One region of the Streptomyces sp. NBC_00557 genome, then DNA from elsewhere that is predicted to be linked to it. Evidence: riboswitches for the same ligand, from Rfam matches in the RefSeq annotation. Region 1 holds a riboswitch; each other region holds the start of a gene.

Region 1 (4,439 bases):
GCCGGCGTCCTGCTGGAGCTGTCGGTCGACGGCGTCCTCCAGGAGGCGCGACGCGGCGAGATACGCGCGCCAGGCGCGCAGCTCCTCGGGGCTGAGCCAGCGGGTCGTCATGCCGCCAGTGTAAGTTTGTTTAAAACTTGAACCAAGTCACGCCACCCCGCAGGGAGACCGCGCCGATGTCGTACCCGTACGTGCTGCTGTCCGCCGCCGTCTCCCTCGACGGCTACCTGGACGACACCGGCCCCGACCGGCTGCTGCTGTCCAGCCCGGCCGACTTCGACCGGGTCGACGCGGTCCGGGCCTCCGTCGACGCCATCCTCGTCGGCGCCGGCACGATCCGCGCCGACAACCCGAGGCTGCTGGTCAACTCGGCCGAGCGGCGCGCGGCCCGGGTCCGGGCGGGCCGACCGGAGTACCCGCTGAAGGTGACCGTCACCGCCACCGGCGACCTCGACCCCGGCGCGCGGTTCTGGCACACCGGCGGCGACAAGCTCGTCTACACCACCGACGAGGGGGCGGAGCGGGCCGCCGGCCGGGTCGGCGACGTCGCCGACGTCGTCCCGCTCGGCCCCGGCCTCGACTGGCGGGCGCTGCTGTCCCACCTGCACGACGTGCGCGGGGTGCGGCGGCTGATGGTCGAGGGCGGCGGCACGGTCCACACCCAGCTGCTGCGGCAGGGCCTCGCCGACGAACTGCAGCTGGTCCTCGCGCCGCTTTTCGTCGGCGACCCGGCCGCGCCCCGCCTGTTCGGGCCCGGCGGCTACCAGGCCGGCCGGCTGCGGCTCACCGAGACCCGCCGTATCGAGGACGTGGTCCTCATGCGGTACGAGCCCACGGCCCCCGGCAGCGGTCCGCTGCCCACCGCCGCCGACCGGCACTGGCTGCGCACCGCCTGCGAGCTGGCCGCGCTGTGCCCGCCCGCGAAGACGGCGTTCAGCGTCGGTGCGCTGGTGGTCGCCGCCGACGGGACGGAACTGGCCCGCGGCCATTCGCGGGAGGGCGGGGACGCGGTGGTCCACGCGGAGGAGGCCGCGCTGGCCAAGGTCGATCCGGCCGACCCGCGCCTGGCCGGCGCCACCGTCTACAGCAGCCTCGAGCCCTGCGCCCGGCGCGCCTCGCGGCCCGCCCCCTGCGCCGAGCTGATCCTTCGCGCGGGGGTACGGCGGGTGGTCACGGCGTGGCAGGAGCCGGACACGTTCGTGCCGGGGGCCGACGGGACCGGGGTGCTGGCCGGCGGGGGCGCGCAGGTGGTCGTCCTGCCGGAGCTGGAGGACCTCGCCAAGGCGCCGAACGCCCACCTGCTGGGGTGAACACTCCGGGCCGGGGAACACCCTGGGCCGGAAAACACCCAGGGCCCGGAAACCAGCTGGTTTCCGGGCCCTGAGCCTTCAGTAGCGGGGACAGGATTTGAACCTGCGACCTCTGGGTTATGAGCCCAGCGAGCTACCGAGCTGCTCCACCCCGCGTCGTTGTGACTCCAGCATACACCAGTCCGAAGGCCGCCCGACGCCATCCCCGGCCGTCCCTCACCAAGAGTGACCGGACGACCGCCGTCCGCATAACATCTGAGACACCATCAAAAACACCGATGCTGCTGTTCGCTGACCAACTCGCCCCTTTTTCCGCAGTCTTGGCCGGTAAGTCCCCGGCCGGAAACCTTAATGATCAAGCCGAACGGCTTGGAAAGTGCCTGTCAGGTCTATTAACGTTCGATAACGCAGCGCGGTCGTCCCAGCCGTCACAAGAGGCGGCTCCGTGCGCACGCGCCGAATCCCGCGAGGGAACCGGGGAACCACCACCTTGGGGTGAATCACGCGGATGCCGTCGTGAACTCGCAGAGTCCACGACCGGTATACGCGCGTAGGAGACCTTCCTGCTCCGAACCCGTCAGCTAACCCGGTAGGCGGAGGAAGGAAAGGAGCACGCCCGAGTGGCGTCCAACCGGCCCGCCCCAGAAGCCCCCTTCATGCCCCAGCAGGCCGAGCCGGAGACCTTCGGCTACGGCGCCTACCGCGCCGAGGAGGGCCCCTGGGAGGAGTGGAACCCCACCGAGGACTCCGTCGCCCCGGTCCGGGGCCGGCACCGGGTCGCCAAGCAGCGCGGCGGCTTCGCGCGCAGCTCCACCGTCCTCGGCGTCGGCGTGATGGCCGCGGTCGGCGCGGGCGGCATGGCCAGCGCCAACACCGGCAAGCCGCCGGTCTCCATCTCCCTGCCGGACCTGGACTCCGTCGAGCACATCTTCGGCGACTCCTCCTCCGCTCCCGAGGCCGCCGCCACCGGGCTCAGCAAGGTCGGCACCACCACCGACAGCGCCGAGACCGGCAACGCGGGCGAGGCGCTGCGCAACCGGATCATGGCCCAGGCCGAGCAGCAGCGGGGCCAGGCCGACAGCAAGGCCACCACCGCCGCGCTCGCCGCCGCCGAGAAGCAGACCGCCGACGCGGCCGCCAAGGCGGAGAAGGAGGCCGCCGCCAAGGCCGCCGCCGCCAAGGAGAAGGCGGAGGCCGACGCCGAGAAGGCCGCCGAGGCCAAGCGGCTGGCCGAGCTGGCCAAGCAGTACACGCTGCCGGTCGTGTCGTACACGATCACCGGCACCTTCGGACAGCCCGGCGCGATGTGGTCGTCCGGCTACCACACCGGTCTCGACTTCGCCGCCCCCACCGGCACCCTCATCAAGGCCGTCCACAGCGGCACGGTCACCGAGGCGGGCTGGGCCGGCGCCTACGGCTACCGCACCGTCCTGACCCTGGACGACGGCACCGAGCTGTGGTTCTGCCACCAGTCCTCGATCAACGTCTCCGTCGGCCAGAAGGTCTCCACCGGCCAGGTCATCGGCCGCGTCGGCGCCACCGGCAACGTCACCGGCCCGCACCTGCACCTGGAGGTCCACCCGAACGGGCAGGCCACCGGGATCGACCCGGCGCCCTGGCTGCGCGACAAGGGCCTCAACCCCTGAGCCGCACCGCTCTTCTCGCGGGATTCCCACGCCGGCGGCGGAATGCGATCATCCACCGCCGGCGTTGACTTGGAGCATGACTTCTCTGCGCACACTCGGTTCCTCCGGCCTCGAGGTCTTCCCGCTCTGCCTGGGCGGCAACGTCTTCGGCTGGACCGCGGACGAGGAGACCTCCTTCGCCGTCCTCGACGCCTACGCGGAGGCCGGCGGCAACTTCATCGACACCGCCGACTCCTACACGGCCTGGATCGAGGGCCACAAGGGCGGCGAGTCCGAGACGGTCCTCGGAAAGTGGATCAAGTCCCGCGGCAACCGCGACCGTGTCGTCGTCGCCACCAAGGTCAGCCAGCACCCCGAGTACCAGGGACTGTCCGCCGCCAACATCAAGGCCGCCGCCGACGCCTCCCTGCGCCGCCTGGACACCGACTACATCGACCTCTACTACACCCACTTCGACAAGCCCGAGATCCCCGTCGAGGAGATCATCGGCGCGCTCGACGAGCTGGTCCGGGCGGGCAAGGTCCGGCACATCGCCGCCTCCAACATCAGCCCCGAGCGCCTGAAGGCCTCGCTGGACTTCTCCGACCGCGAGGGCCTGGCCCGCTACGTCGCCCTCCAGCCCCACTACAACCTGGTCTCCCGCGACACCTACGAGGGCCCGCTGCAGGACCTGGTCGCCGAGCAGGGCCTGGCCGCGGTGCCGTACTTCTCCCTTGCCGCGGGCTTCCTCACCGGCAAGTACCGGCCCGGCACCAAGGTCGACAGCGCCCGCGCGGGCCGGGCCCAGGGGTACGCCGACTCCGAGCGCGGTCAGAAGGTCCTGGCGGCCCTGGACGAGATCGCCGCCGCCCACGAGGCCCCCGTCGCCACGGTCGCCCTCGCCTGGCTCGCCGCCCAGCCCACCGTCACCGCCCCGATCGCCTCGGCCCGCACGGTGGAGCAGCTCCCGGCCCTGCTCGCCGTGGTCGACCTGAAGCTGACGGAGAAGGAGGTCCAGACGCTGACGGAGGCGTCGGCCTAGTCCTTCGCCGGCCGCAAGCCCCGCCGCGGCGCTCGGCCACGACGGCGCATTCCGGCGGTGCCGAGCTCCCTGCAGCCCGATCGGCTACGACCGATACGGGTTGTAAGCGGAGTAGGGCGCCGCCGGATACCCGTACGCCGGCCAGTAGGGCGTGGGCGCCGGCGGCGTGTACACCGGCCGGGGCTGCGGGATCACGCGTGCCGCGTACTCCAGCGCCGGCCGGGCCAGATCCCGCCGCTTCCACAGCTCGTCCAGCAGCTCCCGCTCCCGTACGACGAAGTCGGCCCCCGCCTTGCCGCGGCGCCCCCGGTGCCGCAGGAACGCGAGCGAGGTGGCGTACGCCTCGTACCGGGCCACGGCCCGCGCCGCCGGCCGGCCGCCGTGGTGCCGGGCGTAGTCCCGGGCCGTGCGCCGCGCCCGCATCGACCCGAGCGCGAACGGCTCGGCCGGCCCCAGCCATCC
Region 2 (4,439 bases), 520 kb from region 1:
TGGTCACGCGCTACGGCGACGCGAAGCAGGCCCTCGCCGACCAGCGGCTGAGCAAGAACCCGGCGCATCACGACGAGCCCGCGCACGCCAAGGGCAAGACCGGCATCCCGGGCGAGCGCAAGGCGGAGCTGATGACGCATCTGCTGAACATCGACCCGCCGGACCACACCCGGCTGCGCCGGCTGGTCAGCAAGGCGTTCACCCCGCGCCGCGTCGCCGAGTTCGCGCCGCGCGTGCAGGAGTTGACCGACCGTCTCATCGACCGGTTCGCCGGGAGGGGCTCCGCCGACCTCATCCACGAGTTCGCCTTCCCGCTGCCCATCTACGCCATCTGCGACCTGCTCGGCGTCCCGCGCGAGGACCAGGACGACTTCCGGGACTGGGCGGGGATGATGATCCGGCACGGCGGCGGGCCCCGGGGCGGGGTCGCGCGGTCCGTGAAGAAGATGCGCGGCTACCTCGCCGAGCTCATCCACAAGAAGCGCGAGGCGCTGCCCGCCGAGCCCGCGCCCGGCGAGGACCTCATCTCCGGCCTCATCCGCGCCTCCGACCACGGCGAGCACCTCACCGAGAACGAGGCCGCGGCGATGGCCTTCATCCTGCTGTTCGCCGGCTTCGAGACCACCGTGAACCTGATCGGCAACGGCACCTACGCCCTGCTCACCCACCCCGGGCAGCGCGAGCGGCTCCAGGCGTCCCTGGCCCGCGGGGAGAGGGACCTGCTGGAGACCGGCGTGGAGGAACTGCTGCGCTACGACGGGCCGGTGGAGCTGGCCACCTGGCGGTTCGCCACCGAGCCGCTCACCATCGGCGGACAGCGCATCGCGCCGGGCGACCCGGTGCTCGTGGTGCTCGCGGCGGCGGACCGGGACCCGGAGCGGTTCGCCGACCCGGACGTGCTGGACCTCGCCCGCCGTGACAACCAGCACCTCGGCTACGGCCACGGCATCCACTACTGCCTCGGCGCGCCGCTCGCCCGGCTGGAGGGCCAGACCGCGCTCGCCACCCTGCTCACCCGGCTGCCCGACCTGCGGCTCGCCGCCGATCCCGCCGATCTGCGCTGGCGCGGCGGGCTCATCATGCGGGGACTGCGCACGCTGCCCGTGGAGTTCACACCCACCGCCTGACCACGCGCCGTACGGACAAAAAGTGACCGGCGTTCAACTATGTGATCTTCACGTGATCTGCGCGGCATGAACTTGTGACAAGTGATCGTCTGACGATACGTTCACCCATCAGCGTGGCGACGGCACCGTCCGCCGCGCCGGTTCTGCAGTCGCACGAAAGGCTTCCGTATGCTCTCCGGGAACGGTCGTCACCGTCGCCCCCGTCAGGCTCCGGCCCTCCTCGTCGCGGCCGGAGTGACCGGCTCGGCCATCGCCATCCCGCTGCTCGGCGCCGCGAGCGCCAACGCCGCCGACGGCACCACCTGGGACAGGGTCGCCGAGTGCGAGAGCGGCGGATCCTGGAGCGCGGACACCGGGAACGGCTACTACGGCGGTCTGCAGATCTCGCAGGAGGACTGGGACAAGTACGGCGGCACGCAGTTCGCGGAGAGCGCCGACCAGGCCAGCCGCAACCAGCAGATCGCCGTCGCCGAGAAGATCCTCGCCGACCAGGGCACCGCGCCGTGGGCCATGTGCGCGCTGACCGCCGGGCTGACCTCCCACTCCGGTTCGCTCGACGTCGACACGGGCGTCGGCGGCTCCGGTGGCAGCGGCGGTTCGGACGGCGCCTCCGGCTCGGCGGACGGCTCCAGTTCGTCCGGTCTGCCTGATTCGTCCTCCAATGGCTCCGGTTCGGGCCGGGCGTCCGGCTCCGACTCCTCCGGCTCCGGCACCTCCAGCCCCTCCCCGGACGCGAGCAGCACGCCCGCCCCGGGCGACGCCACCGGCACCCCGGGCACGGCCGACTCCACCGGAGCCGGCACCCCCAAGTCGGACAAATCTCATGAGTCCGGCGCACAGGACACCGGAAGTTCGCGGGGGAGTGCCGGTCCCTCCAGCGACACGCCGGGTGCCGACATGCCGGACAATTACCAGCAGAGTGCCGGTTCTTGGAGCCTGGTCGACACCGGAGCGCTCAGCAGTGGCGGACGTCACCGTGGCGCAAGTGCGGACGAAAGTGTGACAAACGGTCAGAAGTCCTCGTCGTCCGGCCGTCACGCCGGCCGCGGGCCGGACACGTACACCGTCCGCGAGGGCGACACCCTCGCCTCCATCGCCGACTCGCTCGGCGTCGACGGCGGCTGGCGCGCGCTCTATGAGAGCAACAAGAAGGTCATCGGCGCCGACCCCGACGACATCGCCGCCGGTCAGACCCTGAAAACCGACGGATAAAACGGCGCTGGCCAGGGCTAGTTGACGCCCCACTTGATCACGCAATGTCCGATTTGGAGAAAGTGTGGGATGAGTCTCAGAAGCCCTGATCGTCTTTGAAATTCGGCCGACGGCGTGTCTACGGTCAGGACCGCTCGTCACCACGAGCCCCGGCAGTCGCAACGCCGAATCCTGCCAGCGGTTGCCCGGGAACAGTCGTCGCGTCAAGCGCCGTAGGCAGGAGCGGGGGACCCAAGGTAAGTGCCGCGCCGAGCAGTTGCTGCCCGGCCGGCTAGGGGTGAAGCCGCACCTCGCGCAAGCGGGAGTGCGGCCGGGCAACTCAACCGGCCCGAACCCGACAGCTCACCTCGCAGGCGTCGGTGAGGGGATCGATCCATGCTGTTTTCCGCCAAGGGCAAGCACCGCCGCCCGTCCAAGGCCGTCCGTGCCGTCGCGCTCGCCGGTGTCACCGGCGCCGCCGTCGCCGCCCCGCTGATGGCCGCGGGCAACGCCTCCGCCGCCACCGCCTCCCAGTGGGACGCCGTCGCCCAGTGCGAGTCCGGTGGGAACTGGTCCATCAACACGGGCAACGGCTTCTACGGCGGCCTGCAGTTCACCAACTCCACCTGGGCCGCTTACGGCGGCACCGCCTACGCCCCGCGCGCCGACCTGGCCACCAAGGCCCAGCAGATCGCCGTCGCCGAGAAGGTCCTCGCGGGCCAGGGCAAGGGCGCCTGGCCGGTCTGCGGCACCGGCCTGAGCAGCACGCCGTACAACGGCTCCGCCCCCGCCGCCTCCACGAAGTCGTCGTCGAGCGGCACCGTCACCCGCTCCACCGGCAAGCAGGCCGCCACCCGCTCCACCACGCGCACGGCCCCGTCGGCGAGCAAGACCGTCACCACCCCGACCGGCGCCAAGGTCAAGAAGGGTGACGGCGAGTACAAGGTGGTCAAGGGCGACACCCTCAGCTCCATCGCCGCGAAGCACGGCGTGCAGGGCGGCTGGCAGAAGCTGTTCCAGCTGAACAAGGACATCGTCAAGAACGCCGACCTGATCTACCCGGGCCAGCAGCTGCACCTCAAGTGACGGCCGGCGCCTGACGCCCGGCTCCGATCCGGCCCACAGCGCCCTCACAGCCGCCGCCCCCCAACGGGAGGCCTCGTGAGGGCCACCCCCCGTCCCCACGGGCTCCCCGCCCCGGCGCGTGTTCCCCCGTACGCGCCGGGGCGGGGCTTTTCTTTGCCCGGCCGTCTTCTGGTGTTCCCTCGCACCCCCCTTTGTTCCGGCGGTGAACAATAGGTACCGTCTGCGTGTCCCTCCCGTCCACGGGACGGTCGGTCGGTGGCCGGCGCCCCGGGGACGGTTAGGCTCTAGTCGCACGGCGCGGCCGCAAGGCACACGCCCCGCACTTCCAGCGTCACATCCCAAGAAGGAGATGCTCGTGCCGTCCATCGACGTCGTCGTAGCCCGGGAAATCCTGGACTCCCGAGGCAACCCCACGGTCGAGGTCGAGGTCGGCCTCGACGACGGCAGCACGGGTCGTGCCGCCGTCCCGTCCGGCGCCTCGACGGGCGCCTTCGAGGCCATCGAGCTGCGCGACGGTGACCCCAACCGCTACCAGGGCAAGGGCGTCGAGAAGGCCGTCCTCGCCGTCATCGAGCAGATCGGCCCGGAGCTGGTCGGCTACGACGCCACCGAGCAGCGCCTGATCGACCAGGCCATGTTCGACCTGGACGCCACCGACAACAAGGGCTCCCTCGGCGCCAACGCCATCCTCGGCGTCTCCCTCGCCGTCGCCCACGCCGCCTCCGAGGCGTCCGACCTCCCCCTCTTCCGCTACCTGGGCGGCCCCAACGCGCACCTGCTGCCGGTGCCGATGATGAACATCCTCAACGGCGGCTCGCACGCGGACTCCAACGTGGACATCCAGGAGTTCATGATCGCCCCGATCGGCGCGGAGTCCTTCTCCGAGGCCCTGCGCTGGGGCGCCGAGGTCTACCACACGCTGAAGAAGGTCCTGAAGGGCAAGGGCCTGGCCACCGGCCTCGGCGACGAGGGCGGCTTCGCCCCGAACCTCGGCTCCAACCGCGAGGCCCTGGACCTCATCCTGGAGGCCATCAA
Region 3 (4,439 bases), 1.1 Mb from region 1:
GTGCGCAGCACGCCGCGGTCGTCGGCGTTCCAGAGGTACAGGCCCGTGTCCCCGGCCATGAGCAGTCTCGCTCCGGCCAGCGCCGAGATCCCGAGTGCACCGCCCGCGATCCAGTGGTCGCCCGCCCCCTGAAGCACCTGCCGTCCGTCGAAGCGGGTCAGTGCGGCGCCGTAGAGCACCAGACCCAGCCAGAACACCACCAGCGCCGTGTGCGCCGGCCAGGCCGTGCGCTCGGCCGCGGCCAGGGTCGCGGCCAGTACGGCGAGCCCCTGCGTGGCCACACAGCACAGGAACACCGAGCCCGGCATGCGCCGCCCCCAGCGCCGTACGACCAGGAACAGCAGCACCGGGCAGAGCAGCGCGGCGAGGGCCAGCAGGGCCTCGGCGGTGGTCCGGGCGCCCGCGGCCGACATCCGGGTGCCGAGCACCGTGGTCGCGGCGACGGAGGTGAGCGCGCCCGGACTCTCCGCCTCGGCCATCCAGTGCCGCGGCTCGGCGACCAGCCGCAGCACGAAGGCGGCGGCCAGCGCGATCCAGGCGACCCAGGCCAGCGCCAACACCGCCCGGGACACGGTCTCGGCACCGGTCAGATGCAGGCCGATCGACAGGATGCCGGTCGCCATCACCGCGGACCCGGCCGCGGGGGACCGCTCCGCCCACCACGCACGCAGACCTGAGATGCCGGGCATGTGCCGATGCTAGGGAGGCGTCGCGCTCCGGTTCGGCAAGGGCACGCGCGCGTGAAGGGGAAAGCCGGCACGCGCGCGCACCGCGCGTGGAGGCGACAACCCGGGCCACCCGCGCGTGCAGGTGAAGACACCGGCCGCGCGCGTGGATGGAATGTCCCGTACACACACGCGTGGGTATCGCAAAACGCCTGTACGCGCGCGTGGGCGTCGGAAAACGCCTGTATGCGCACGTAGGCATCGCAAAACGCCCGACGCACGTGTGGGCATCCGAAAACGCCCGTACGCGCGCGTGCGGTGAGCCCGGCCGGCCCGGTCAGCCGGGGCGGACCACGCTGTGGATGATCGACTCGCCGCCGTAGTAGATGGACTCCTCGCGGACGTACGCGCCCGGCTTCGGGGCGTGGATCATCATGCCGTTGCCTATGTAGACGCCGACGTGGCTGATGTCGTCGTAGAAGAAGATCAGGTCACCCGGCCGGGCATCGGCCAGCGAGACCGTGGTACCCGCGCCGACCTGGTCGTACGTGGTGCGCGGAAGCGTGACGCCGGCGGCCTTCCAGGCGGCCTGGGTGAGGCCCGAGCAGTCGTAGGAGTCCGGGCCGGTGGCGCCCCACACATAGGGCTTGCCGAGCTGCGCGCGGGCGAAGGCCAACGCCTTCTCGGCCTTCGTGTCGTACGAGCTGGACGCCGTGGACCCCGCCGAGCCGGAGGCGGACGCCGTGGACGAGGACGAGTCGGCCTGCTGCCGGGCCGCCTGCTGCTTCGCCAGCTCCGCCGCCCTGCGGGCCGCCTCCTGCTGCTTCTCCCGCTCGATGGCGGCCAGCCGGGCCTTCTCCTGGGCCGTCAGCGTGGCCAGCAGCTCGCGCGCGGAGGCCAGTTTCCGCTGCACGGTGGCCTTGGCGGTGCGCAGATCGCGCTGTGACGCGTCCAGCGTGCGCAGGCTGTCGGAGGCCTGCCGCCGCTCCTTCATGGTCGCGGCCTGCTCGCCGATGTAGGCGTCGACCGCGCGCTTCTCCCGTGAGGTCAGCCGGTTCATCAGCTGGCTCTGGTCGAAGTAGTCCTGCGGGTCGTTCGCGAGCAGGAAGGTGGCCGTGCCGGGAGCGGCGGCGCCGGTGCGGTACTGGGCGGCGGCGAAGGAACCCAGCTCCTCGCGTGCCTTGTTGAGGCGCTCGGTGCGCCGGGCGAGCTCGTCGCGCAGGGCGTCGACGCGTCCCCGCTGCCTGCCGGTCCGCTCCTTGGCCGCGTTGTACTTCTCGGTCGCCGACTCCGCCTGGCGGTAGAGGTCGTCGACCTTCTTCTCGACCTCCTCCAGGCTGGGCTTGGCGTGATCGGTTCTCGGGGCGGCCTCGGCGGTCTGCGAGAACACGGCCATGGAGGTGAGGGCGGCGGTGGCGAGGGCGGGGGTGCGGAGGCCCGCGCCAGAGGTCCCGCCGGGGCGCGGCTTGCGGTGCGACGCCAAGGGAGGCGACTCCTTCCAATGGGCCGCCTACCGGGTTAGCTGTCGGGTTCGGGCGGTGGTTCGGAAGGGTTGCCCTACGGCGTCGTCCCCTCGGGAGTCGGCCGATTCACCCCGGGATCGGTTGGGTCCCCGGCTCCGCGCGCCGAGGGGCGCGCCGGACTCGGCGGAGGCCGCGCACGCGGCCTGACGGCAACCTAGCCAACTCGTGTGACTACTGTGAAGGTTGGTGCGTGATATGTCCGATACATTTTTGTGATCCGCCGCCGGGATCGCCGCCCCGTCATCGGGTGATTCCGCAGCGTGAGGGACATGTCGTACCGCCTGTGACCGTCGTCTTTACGGGACGGCGACCAGTTGTCGGTGGCGCGCCCTAGACTCGTAGAGCGATGAGCAGCCTCTTTGACGACAGCTTCCTGGCGGACCTCCAGGCCCCTCGCGGGCACGAGGAGGAGCCCCCGCCGCCGCCCGAGGACGATCACGCTCCGGAGCCGGTTCCGGACGATCTGTTCGGCGGGAAGTTCGACGCGCCGCCGGACCGGGACACCCACTACCGCGACGGCGCCCCGCGCCCCGCCCTCGACTCGGCGGCCCTGCTGGAGGGGCTGAACGACAACCAGCGCGCCGCCGTCGTGCACTCCGGCTCCCCGCTGCTCATCGTCGCCGGCGCCGGCTCCGGCAAGACCCGCGTCCTGACCCACCGCATCGCCTACCTGCTCGCCGAGCGGCACGTGCACCCGGGCCAGATCCTCGCGATCACCTTCACCAACAAGGCCGCGGGCGAGATGAAGGAGCGCGTCGAGCAGCTCGTCGGCCCGCGCGCGAACGCGATGTGGGTGATGACCTTCCACAGCGCCTGCGTGCGCATCCTGCGCCGCGAGAGCAAGAAGCTCGGCTTCACCTCCAGCTTCTCCATCTACGACGCCGCTGACAGCAAGCGCCTGATGGCCCTGGTCTGCCGCGACCTGGACCTCGACCCCAAGCGCTTCCCGCCGAAGTCGTTCAGCGCGAAGATCAGCAACCTGAAGAACGAGCTGATCGACGAGGAGGACTTCGCCGCCCAGGCCACCGACGGCTTCGAGAAGACCCTCGCCCAGGCCTACGCGCTCTACCAGTCGCGGCTGCGCGAGGCGAACGCGCTCGACTTCGACGACCTGATCATGACGACGGTCAACCTGCTGCGCGCCTTCCCGGACGTGGCCGAGCACTACCGCCGCCGCTTCCGCCATGTCCTGGTCGACGAGTACCAGGACACCAACCACGCCCAGTACGCCCTCGTCCGCGAGCTGGTGGGTACGGGCGAGCACGACGAGGACACCCCGCCCGGCGAGTACGACATCCCGCCCGCCGAGCTGTGCGTCGTCGGTGACGCGGACCAGTCGATCTACGCCTTCCGCGGCGCCACGATCCGCAACATCCTCCAGTTCGAGGAGGACTACCCGAACGCGACGACGATCCTGCTGGAGCAGAACTACCGCTCCACGCAGACCATCCTGTCCGCCGCCAACGCGGTCATCGAGCGCAACGAGTCCCGCCGCCCGAAGAACCTGTGGACCAACGCCGGCCAGGGCGCCCGCATCACCGGCTACGTCGCCGACAACGAGCACGACGAGGCGCAGTTCGTCGCCGACGAGATAGACCGCCTGGTCGACGCGGGCGAGGCGAAGGCCGGCGATGTCGCCGTCTTCTACCGGACCAACGCCCAGTCCCGTGTCTTCGAAGAGGTCTTCATCCGCGTCGGCCTGCCCTACAAGGTCGTCGGCGGCGTCCGCTTCTACGAGCGCAAGGAGGTCCGGGACGTCCTCGCCTACCTGCGCGTCCTCGCCAACCCCGAGGACTCGGTGCCGCTGCGCCGCATCCTGAACGTGCCCAAGCGGGGCATCGGCGAGCGCGCCGAGGCGATGATCGACGCCCTCGCCCAGCGCGAGAAGATCAGCTTCCCGCAGGCGCTCAAGCGCGTCGACGAGGCGTACGGCATGGCCGCACGCTCCACGAACGCCGTGAAGCGGTTCAACACGCTCATGGAAGACCTGCGCACGATCGTGGAGTCCGGCGCCGGTCCCGCGACCGTCCTGGAAGCCGTGCTCGAACGCACCGGCTATCTCGCCGAGTTGCAGGCCTCCACCGACCCGCAGGACGAGACCCGCATCGAGAACCTCCAGGAACTCGCGGCCGTGGCCCTGGAGTTCGAGCAGGAGCGCGGCGAGGGAGAGGCCGGCACACTCGCCGACTTCCTCGAGCAGGTGGCCCTGGTCGCCGACTCCGACCAGATCCCGGACGGCGAAGAGGGCGAG

The links. Region 1 has a riboswitch for cyclic di-AMP ahead of OG956_RS18510 (M23 family metallopeptidase). Riboswitches for the same ligand answer to the same signal wherever they lie in the genome.
Region 2: it holds a riboswitch for cyclic di-AMP, as region 1 does, so the genes downstream of both, OG956_RS21035 (transglycosylase family protein) here and OG956_RS18510 (M23 family metallopeptidase) in region 1, are expected to answer to the same signal.
Region 3: it holds a riboswitch for cyclic di-AMP, as region 1 does, so the genes downstream of both, OG956_RS13640 (C40 family peptidase) here and OG956_RS18510 (M23 family metallopeptidase) in region 1, are expected to answer to the same signal.

What each region holds. Positions count from the first base shown of each region.
Region 1 covers NZ_CP107796.1:4,302,488-4,306,926, forward strand. The annotation lists gene OG956_RS18495 (MarR family winged helix-turn-helix transcriptional regulator) at 1-111, opposite strand, end outside; gene OG956_RS18500 (dihydrofolate reductase family protein) at 177-1,310, shown strand; tRNA gene OG956_RS18505 (tRNA-Met) at 1,393-1,466, opposite strand; cyclic di-AMP (ydaO/yuaA leader) riboswitch at 1,755-1,921, shown strand; gene OG956_RS18510 (M23 family metallopeptidase) at 1,931-2,956, shown strand; gene OG956_RS18515 (aldo/keto reductase) at 3,033-3,977, shown strand; gene OG956_RS18520 (PrsW family intramembrane metalloprotease) at 4,062-4,439, opposite strand, start outside.
Region 2 covers NZ_CP107796.1:4,825,297-4,829,735, forward strand. The annotation lists gene OG956_RS21025 (cytochrome P450 family protein) at 1-1,127, shown strand, start outside; gene OG956_RS21030 (transglycosylase family protein) at 1,296-2,339, shown strand; cyclic di-AMP (ydaO/yuaA leader) riboswitch at 2,538-2,710, shown strand; gene OG956_RS21035 (transglycosylase family protein) at 2,715-3,404, shown strand; gene eno (phosphopyruvate hydratase) at 3,760-4,439, shown strand, end outside.
Region 3 covers NZ_CP107796.1:3,246,692-3,251,130, reverse strand. The annotation lists gene OG956_RS13645 (tellurite resistance/C4-dicarboxylate transporter family protein) at 1-689, opposite strand, end outside; gene OG956_RS13640 (C40 family peptidase) at 1,003-2,148, opposite strand; cyclic di-AMP (ydaO/yuaA leader) riboswitch at 2,156-2,324, opposite strand; gene pcrA (DNA helicase PcrA) at 2,535-4,439, shown strand, end outside.